2 regions of the Streptomyces sp. SP18CS02 genome follow, and region 1 is predicted to be linked to the other one. Evidence: riboswitches for the same ligand, from Rfam matches in the RefSeq annotation. Region 1 holds a riboswitch; the other holds the start of a gene.
The links. Region 1 has a riboswitch for cobalamin ahead of PUR26_RS20295 (energy-coupling factor ABC transporter permease). Riboswitches for the same ligand answer to the same signal wherever they lie in the genome.
Positions count from the first base shown of each region.

Region 2: linked by a shared signal. The riboswitch ahead of cobN (cobaltochelatase subunit CobN) and the one ahead of PUR26_RS20295 (energy-coupling factor ABC transporter permease) in region 1 are both predicted to bind cobalamin.

Region 1 covers NZ_JAQYXC010000288.1:413,276-417,429, reverse strand. Annotated here, with positions in the region: gene dhaK (dihydroxyacetone kinase subunit DhaK) at 1-662, shown strand, start outside; gene dhaL (dihydroxyacetone kinase subunit DhaL) at 664-1,302, shown strand; gene PUR26_RS20300 (PTS-dependent dihydroxyacetone kinase phosphotransferase subunit DhaM) at 1,299-1,703, shown strand; cobalamin riboswitch at 2,008-2,197, shown strand; gene PUR26_RS20295 (energy-coupling factor ABC transporter permease) at 2,227-2,925, shown strand; gene PUR26_RS20290 (energy-coupling factor ABC transporter substrate-binding protein) at 2,925-3,320, shown strand; gene cbiQ (cobalt ECF transporter T component CbiQ) at 3,327-4,076, shown strand; gene PUR26_RS20280 (energy-coupling factor ABC transporter ATP-binding protein) at 4,082-4,154, shown strand, end outside.
Region 2 covers NZ_JAQYXC010000277.1:101,810-105,963, forward strand. Annotated here, with positions in the region: gene cobN (cobaltochelatase subunit CobN) at 1-3,025, opposite strand, end outside; cobalamin riboswitch at 3,062-3,190, opposite strand; gene PUR26_RS14175 (cobalamin biosynthesis protein CobG) at 3,248-4,154, shown strand, end outside.

The DNA.
Region 1 (4,154 bases):
TGAACTTCGACATGGCGGCCGAGCTCGCCGAGGACGAGGGCGTCCAGGTGGCAAAGGTCCTGGTCGACGACGACGTGGCCGTCTCGGACAGTCTGTACACGGCCGGCCGGCGCGGCACCGGAGCCACGCTGTTCGTGGAGAAGATCGCGGGCGCCGCCGCCGAGGAGGGCGCGCCGCTGGAGCGGGTGGAGGCCATCGGCCGGCAGGTGAACGCGAGTTCGCGCAGTTTCGGCGTGGCGCTGAGCGCGGTCACGACGCCCGCGAAGGGCACCCCCACCTTCGACCTCCCTTCCGGGGAGCTCGAACTGGGCATCGGAATCCACGGCGAGCCAGGACGCGAGCGGCGCGCGATGATGACCTCCCGGGAGATCGCCGACTTCGCCGTGGACGCCGTACTGGAGGATTTGCGGCCCGACGCCCCGGTGCTGGCGCTCGTCAACGGGATGGGGGCGACGCCGTTGCTGGAGCTGTACGGGTTCAACGCCGAGGTGCAGCGGGTGCTGGGTGAGCGGGGCGTTCCGGTGGCCCGGACCCTCGTCGGGAACTACGTGACCTCGCTCGACATGGCGGGCTGCTCGGTGACCCTCTGCCAGGTCGACGAGGAACTGCTGCGGCTGTGGGACGCGCCGGTGCGCACGGCCGCCCTTCGGTGGGGCTGCTGACATGGGGAGCACCGCGCTGGACACGGACTTCTTCCGACGCTGGCTGACGATCGCCGCCGCCGCCGTGGACCGTGAGGCGGACCGGCTCACCGAACTGGACTCGGCGATCGGGGACGCCGACCACGGGACCAACATGCGTCGCGGCTTCGCGGCCGTGACGGAGGCCCTGGAGAAGGACCCGCCGCGGACTCCCGGGGCGCTGCTGGTCCTGGCCGGGCGGCAGTTGATCTCGACCGTGGGAGGAGCCTCGGGCCCGCTGTACGGGACTCTGCTGCGGCGCACCGGCAAGGCGCTGGGCGAGGCGGCGGAGGTGACGCCGGGGCAGCTGGCCGAGGGGCTGCGCGCGGGTGTGGCCGCGGTGGCGCAGCTGGGCGGGGCGGCGGCCGGCGACAAGACGATGCTGGACGCGCTGGAACCGGCTGTGGCGGCGCTCGACGAGTCGTTCGAGGCCGCCGCGCGGGCGGCCGAGGAAGGCGCGCTCGCGACGGTGCCGATGCAGGCGCGCAAGGGCAGGGCCAGCTATCTGGGCGAGCGCAGCATCGGGCACCAGGATCCGGGCGCGACGTCGTCCGCCCTGCTGATCGCGACGCTCGCGCAGGCGGCCGGATCGACGCCCGAGGGCCCGGCGGTGGCGGGATGAACGCGCGGGTGGGCATCGTGCTCGTGTCGCACAGCGCGGCGGTGGCGGCGGCGGTCGCGGAGCTGGCACGGGGTCTCGCGGGCGGCGGCGACACCGCTCCCGTGGCCGCCGCGGGCGGCACGGCGGACGGCGGGCTGGGCACCAGCTCCGAGCTGATCGCGGAGGCGGCGGCGTCGGTCGACGGCGGCGCGGGGGTCGCGGTCCTGGTCGATCTGGGCAGCGCCGTACTGACGGTGAAGGCGCTGCTGGCCGAAGGCGACGAGCTGCCGGACGGCACGCGGCTGGTGGACGCGCCGTTCGTGGAGGGCGCGGTCGCGGCCGTGGTCACCGCTTCGGCGGGGGCCGACCTGGACGCCGTGGTGACGGCGGCATCGGAGGCGTACGACTACCGCAAGGTGTGAGGTACGCCGGAGCCGCGGGCCACGGGCCGCCTTGGGGTCACGGCCCTTGTGGTCACGCGCCGCGCCGGCCCGTGGCGGGTCCCGTGGGGAGCGGGGGCGGGGGCCGCCCACGGCGGCCCGCCCCGGCCGGCGGCCCCTGCGCCGGGGTGTCGTGAACCGGTCGGGCCGGGCGCCCGGCGCCGAGCCGGCGGCCGTCGTCGGCGGCCGGCTCGGTCACCGGCCCCGGGGTTCCGGGGTGGGCGCAGACCGGGGTGGCGCCGGAGTGCGCGCCCCTGCGCGGGTTGTGATGTACCTGGTCAACGCACTAGTGTCGCAGGGCCTTGGTGTACGGGAAACCGGTGAAGTACCGGTGCGGCCCTCGCCACTGTGATCGGGAAGTCCGGCTCCATCCCTCGGGAAGCCACTGGACGGCGGGAGACCGCGTTGTCCGGGAAGGCGGAGTCGCGGCGGCATGACCCGTCAGCCAGGAGACCGGCCAGGGCGCGTTGTCCATCCACGAGGTGCTGGAGAGGGTCTCCCAACCATGCATATCGCCGAGGGCTATCTGCCCCCGATACACGCGGCCGCCTGGAGCGTCGCCGCCGCTCCCTTCGTCGTACACGGCGTACGCGCCCTGACCCGGGAGGTCAGGAGCAATCCCGAGTCCACCCTGCTGCTGGGCGCCTCCGGTGCCTTCACCTTCGTCCTGTCCGCACTCAAGATCCCGTCGGTGACCGGAAGCTGTTCCCACCCCACGGGTACGGGGCTGGGAGCGATCCTGTTCCGGCCGCCGATCATGGCGGTACTGGGCACGATCACGCTGCTGTTCCAAGCACTGCTGCTGGCGCACGGCGGCCTGACCACGCTCGGCGCCAACGTCTTCTCCATGGCGATCGTCGGGCCGTGGGCCGGGTACGGCGTGTACCGCCTGCTGCGGCGGTTCGGCCTGCCGCTCATGGTCACCGTCTTCTTCGGCGCGTTCGTGGCCGACCTGTCCACGTACTGCGTGACCAGCGTGCAGCTGGCGCTCGCCTTCCCCGACCCGAGCAGCGGCTTCATGGGCGCGCTGGGCAAGTTCGGGGGCATCTTCGCCGTCACCCAGATTCCGCTCGCCATCAGCGAGGGTCTGCTGACGGTGCTGGTGATGCGGTTGCTGATCCAGTCCAGCAAGGGTGAGCTGACCCGGCTCGGGGTACTGCTCACGGGCGGCCGCGGGAACGAGAAGAAGGAGGCCGTGGCCTGATGAGCCGTAACGCCAGGATCAACACGCTGCTGCTTCTGATCGTCGTGGCACTGGCCGTGCTTCCGCTCGCGCTGGGCCTGGGCGACCACAAGGAAGAACCGTTCACCGGCGCCGACGCGCAGGCCGAGACGGCGATCACGGAGAACAAGCCGGACTACGAGCCGTGGTTCACCCCGCTGTACGAGCCGCCGTCGGGCGAGATCGAGTCGGCGCTGTTCTCGCTCCAGGCCGCGCTCGGGGCGGGGGTGCTGGCCTACTACTTCGGTCTGCGCCGCGGCCGGCGGCAGGGCGAGGCACGGGCCCGCACCGGAAGCGGGCCCGACAGCGTGGCCGGTGCCGATGCCGCCGTGGCCGGCTCCGGGACCGGCGCCCGTGATCCGCGGCCGTCCGCGTAGCCGGGGGTGCTGCCGATCGACGCGGCGGCGCACAGCAGTCGCTGGCGCCGCCGCCATCCGTGCGAGAAGGCGTTTCTCGGCTTCGGTCTGACGCTGTGCGCGGTCTGCCTGCCACCGTGGCCGGGAGCCGTGCTGGTGGCGGCCGCGACCCTCGCCGTGCTGCTCGGACCGGCCGGGGTGGCGCCCCGGCAGCTGTGGCGGGCGTTCCGCATCCCGCTCGGTTTCTGCGTGACGGGCGCGGTCCCCCTGCTGTTCCAGGTGGGCGGCGCGGGCGGGTTCGTGACGCCGGCGCCCGACGGGCCCCTGCACGCAGCGCAGTTGCTGCTGCGGACCTCGGCGGCTTCGTTGGGTGTGCTGCTGTTCGCGTTCACCACTCCGGTCTCGGATGTGCTGCCCCGGCTGGTGCGGGCGGGTGTGCCGGCGCCGGTGGTGGACGTCGCGCTCGTGATGTACCGGATCAGCTTCCTGCTGCTGGACACGATGGCGAGGATCCGGCAGGCGCAGGCCGCCCGGCTCGGGCTGACCACCAGGGCGGCCACCTGGCGTTCGCTGGCCGGGCTGGGGGCGACGGCGTTCGTCCGTGCCTTCGACCGGGCCACCCGGCTGCAGTCCGGGCTGGCCGGGCGCGGTTACGACGGGACGCTGCGGGTCCTGGTGCCCCGGACGGCGCCCTCCCGGCGGTTCCTGGGCGCGGCCGGGGCACTGCTGGCCGGTCTCGTCGCCCTGACTCTCGTACTGGAAAGGCTCCTGCCGTGACTGTCCTGCCCCCTCCCCCCGTCGTGGAACTCGTCGGTGCGGGCTACGCCTACGAGGACGGCCCCGCCGTACTGAGCG
Region 2 (4,154 bases), on a different contig from region 1:
GGCGGCCGTCCAGTTCGCGACCGTACGCGTAGCCGCCCCACACCGTGTACACCTCGGCGAGGTCGGCGTCGGTGCGCCAGTCGCGCGAGTCGATCAGCTGGAGGATGCCCGCGCCGTAGGTGCCGGGGCGGGAGCCGAAGATGCGGGTGGTGGCGCGGCGTTCGTCGCCGTGCTCGGCGAGGTCGGCCTGGGCGTGGGCCCGTACGAGGTTGTCGGCGGCCGGCTCGTCGAGCGAGGCGGCGAGGCGCACGGCGTCGTCGAGCAGGGCGATGGTGTGCGGGAACGCGTCGCGGAAGAAGCCCGAGATGCGCAGGGTCACGTCGATGCGGGGCCGGCCCAGTTCGGCGAGCGGGATGGGCTCCAGTCCGTTGACCCGGCGGGAGGCGTCGTCCCAGACGGGGCGGATGCCGAGGAGGGCGAGCGCCTCGGCGACGTCGTCGCCGCTGGTGCGCATCGCGCTGGTGCCCCACAGGGACAGGCCGACGGAGGTGGGCCAGTCGCCGTTGTCGGTGCGGTACCGCTCCAGCAGGGAGTCGGCCAGCGCCTGGCCGGTCTCCCAGGCGAGGCGCGAGGGGACGGCCTTGGGGTCGACCGAGTAGAAGTTGCGGCCGGTCGGCAGGACGTTGACCAGCCCGCGCAGGGGGGACCCGGAGGGGCCTGCCGGGACGAACCCGCCGTTCAGGGCGTGGACGGCGTGGGCGAGCTCGTCGGTGGTGGCGGCGAGGCGCGGCACGACCTGGCGGGCGGCGAAGTCGAGGATGTCGGCGACGGCCTGTCCGTGGCCGGCGGCCACCGTACCGACGGCGGCCGGATCCCAGTCGGCGTCCTCCATCGCCTGGACCAGCGTCCGGGCCTTCTCCTCCGCCTCGTCCGCGCCCGTGCGGGTGGCGGCCGACTCGTCCAGCCCGAGGGCCTCGCGCAGTCCGGGCAGGGCCTGCGTACCGCCCCAGATCTGGCGGGCGCGCAGGATCGACAGCACCAGGTTGACCCGCTCGGGGCCGGTGGGCGCCCCGCCCAGGACATGCAGGCCGTCGCGGATCTGGGCGTCCTTGACCTCGCACAGCCAGCCGTCGACGTGCAGCAGGAAGTCGTCGAAGCCGTCGTCGTCCGGCCGGTCCGCCAGACCCAGGTCGTGGTCGAGCTTGGCGGCCTGGATCAGCGTCCAGATCTGGGCGCGGATCGCGGGCAGCTTCGAGGGGTCCATGGAGGAGATCTGCGCGTACTCGTCGAGCAGCTGCTCCAGGCGCGCGATGTCGCCGTAGGAGTCGGCGCGGGCCATCGGCGGGACCAGGTGGTCGACCAGGGTGGCGTGGACGCGGCGCTTGGCCTGCGTGCCCTCGCCGGGGTCGTTGACGAGGAACGGGTAGACCAGCGGGAGGTCGCCGAGCGCGGCGTCGGGGCCGCAGGCGGCGGACAGGCCGGCGTTCTTGCCGGGCAGCCACTCCAGGTTGCCGTGCTTGCCGAGGTGGACCATCGCGTCGGCGCCGAAGCCGCCGTCGTCCGCGGAGGCCGAGATCCAGCGGTAGGCCGCCAGGTAGTGGTGCGAGGGCGGCAGATCGGGGTCGTGGTAGATCGCGATCGGGTTCTCGCCGAAGCCGCGCGGCGGCTGGATGAGGACCAGCAGGTTCCCGCGGCGCAGGGCGGCGAGCACGATGTCGCCCTCCGGATTGCGGGAGCGGCCCAGGAACATCTCGCCGGGCGGCGGGCCCCAGTGCTCCTCGACGGCCGCGCGGAGCTCCTGCGGCAGGGTCGCGTACCAGCGCTTGTAGTCGGCGGCGGGGATCCGGACGGGGTTGCGGGCGAGCTGCTCCTCGGTGAGCCAGTCCTGGTCGTGGCCGCCGGCCTCGATGAGGGCGTAGATCAGCTCGTCGCCGTCGCCGGAGACCAGGCCGGGGATGTCCTCCTCGGGACCGAAGTCGTACCCCTCCTCGCGGAGCCTGCGCAGCAGGGCGACGGCGGAGGCGGGGGTGTCCAGGCCGACCGCGTTGCCGATCCGGGAGTGCTTGGTCGGGTACGCGGAGAGGACCAGCGCGAGGCGCTTGTGCTCGTTCGGGATGTGGCGCAGCCGGGCGTGGCGCACGGCGATCCCGGCGACGCGGGCGGCGCGCTCGGTGTCGGCGACGTACGCGGGCAGGCCGTCCTCGTCGATCTCCTTGAAGGAGAACGGAACGGTGATGAGCCGGCCGTCGAACTCGGGCACGGCGACCTGGCTGGCCGCGTCCAGCGGCGACAGCCCCTCGTCGCTCTCCTCCCAGGCGGAGCGCGGGCCGGTCAGGCAGAGCGCCTGGAGGACGGGGACGTCCAGGGCGGCGAGCGCGCCCGCGTCCCAGGCCTCCTCGTCGCCGCCCGCCTGGGCCGCGGCGGGCTTGGTGCCGCCCGCCGCGAGGACGGTGGTGACGATCGCGTCGGCGCCGCGCAGCCGGTCGAGCAGCTCGGGCTCGGGGGCGCGCAGGGACGCCACGTACAGCGGCAGGGCCTGGGCGCCCGCGTCCTCCACGGCGTCGCACAGGGCGCCGATGAACGCGGTGTTCCCGCTCATGTGGTGGGCGCGGTAGTAGAGCACCGCGACGACCGGGCCGTCCGTGCGGCGCGGGGTGCGCTCCAGGGGGCCCCAGGTGGGCGCGGGGCTCGGCGGCTCGAAGCCGTGGCCCGTGAGCAGCACCGTGTCGGAGAGGAAACGGCCGAGCTGTTCCAGGTTGTCCGGGCCGCCGTGGGCGAGGTAGGCGTGCGCCTCGGCGGCGATGCCGATGGGGACGGTGGAGGCCTCCATCAGCTGGGCGTCGGGGGCCTGTTCCCCGCTCAGCACCACCACGGGACGGTCCCCCGCCAGCAGTGCGTCGAGCCCCTCCTGCCAGGCGCGGACGCCGCCGAGGAGGCGTACGACGACCAGGTCGGTGCCGTCCAGCAGGGCGGGCAGCTCGTCGACGGGGAGCCGGGAGGGGTTGGCGAACCGGTACTCCACCGGACCGCCGGCGGCGCGAGCGCTCAGCAGGTCGGTGTCGGAGTGCGACAGCAGCAGGATCATCGCGTGCGCAGGCCTTCCTCGGGGTGTCCGCGCCCCGGGTGGTCGTAGGACGGCGGGAGTTCCTGACTCACCGGCTCGGGGCCGGTTCACAGTGGCGGGACCGCGCCGGATTCCCACCGGGCTTCCTCCCTAGGGCCCTGGGACCCTGTGCCGTCTGCATAGTAGAGGTTCGGCTTGATCGGGCGGGCGGTCACCTGGAAGGTCGTGGGTATGCTCGCCGCCATGCCGCCCACCCGACCATCAACGCCGAAACGGGTCGAAGCTCCCATACGGGACCGTGGCGACGCCTGCCCCGGCGCGCTGCGGCTGCACCAGGCCGACGACGGCCGGTTGGCCCGACTGCGCCTGCCGGGCGGCCTTCTGACGTCCCATCAGGTACGTGCGCTGGCACTGGCGGCGGACTCGCTGGGGGACGGGCACCTCAGCATCACCTCACGCGGCAACGTCGAGCTGCGCGGCCTCGGCGACGACTGCGGGTCGGCCCTGGCCGAGCTGCTGCGGGACGCCGGGCTGCTGCCCTCCGAAACGCATGAGCGGGTGCGCAACGTGGTCGCGTCCCCGCTGGCCGGGCTGGACGGACTGGGCCGCGCCGACGTGCAGTTGTGGGTGCGCGAGCTGGACGCCCTGCTCTGTGCCGCCCCGTGGTCGGCCGCCCTCTCGGGCCGCTTCCTGTTCGCCCTGGACGACGGACGCGGGGACGTGGCGGGGCTCGGCGCCGATGTGACCTTGATCGCAGAACCGGACGCCGGTTCCGCACGCGTACGGGTCGGCGTGCGGGAGGTGTGCCGGGTGCCGGCCGACGACGCCCCGCGCGCCGCGCTCGCCGCGGCCCGCGCCTTCCTGGCCGCCGCCCGCGCGGCGGGCACGGGCGCCTGGCGGGTGCGCGAGCTGCCCCCGGGACGGTCCGTGGACGTGGCGGCGCACCTGGCGGAGGCGGGCCTCGCGTTCTCACCCGTCGACGCCGCCGCCGCGGCTCCCGCGCGAGCCGGCGACGGCCCGGCCCCGGGAGGGACGGCCGCGCCCGGGCCGCGCCCGCTCCCGGGGGTCGTCACGCCGCCCGGCACGCCCGCCCCCGGCCCCGTGGCACCCCCGGCCGCCGTGTCGGTCGTGGCGCCGCTCGGCCGGGTGA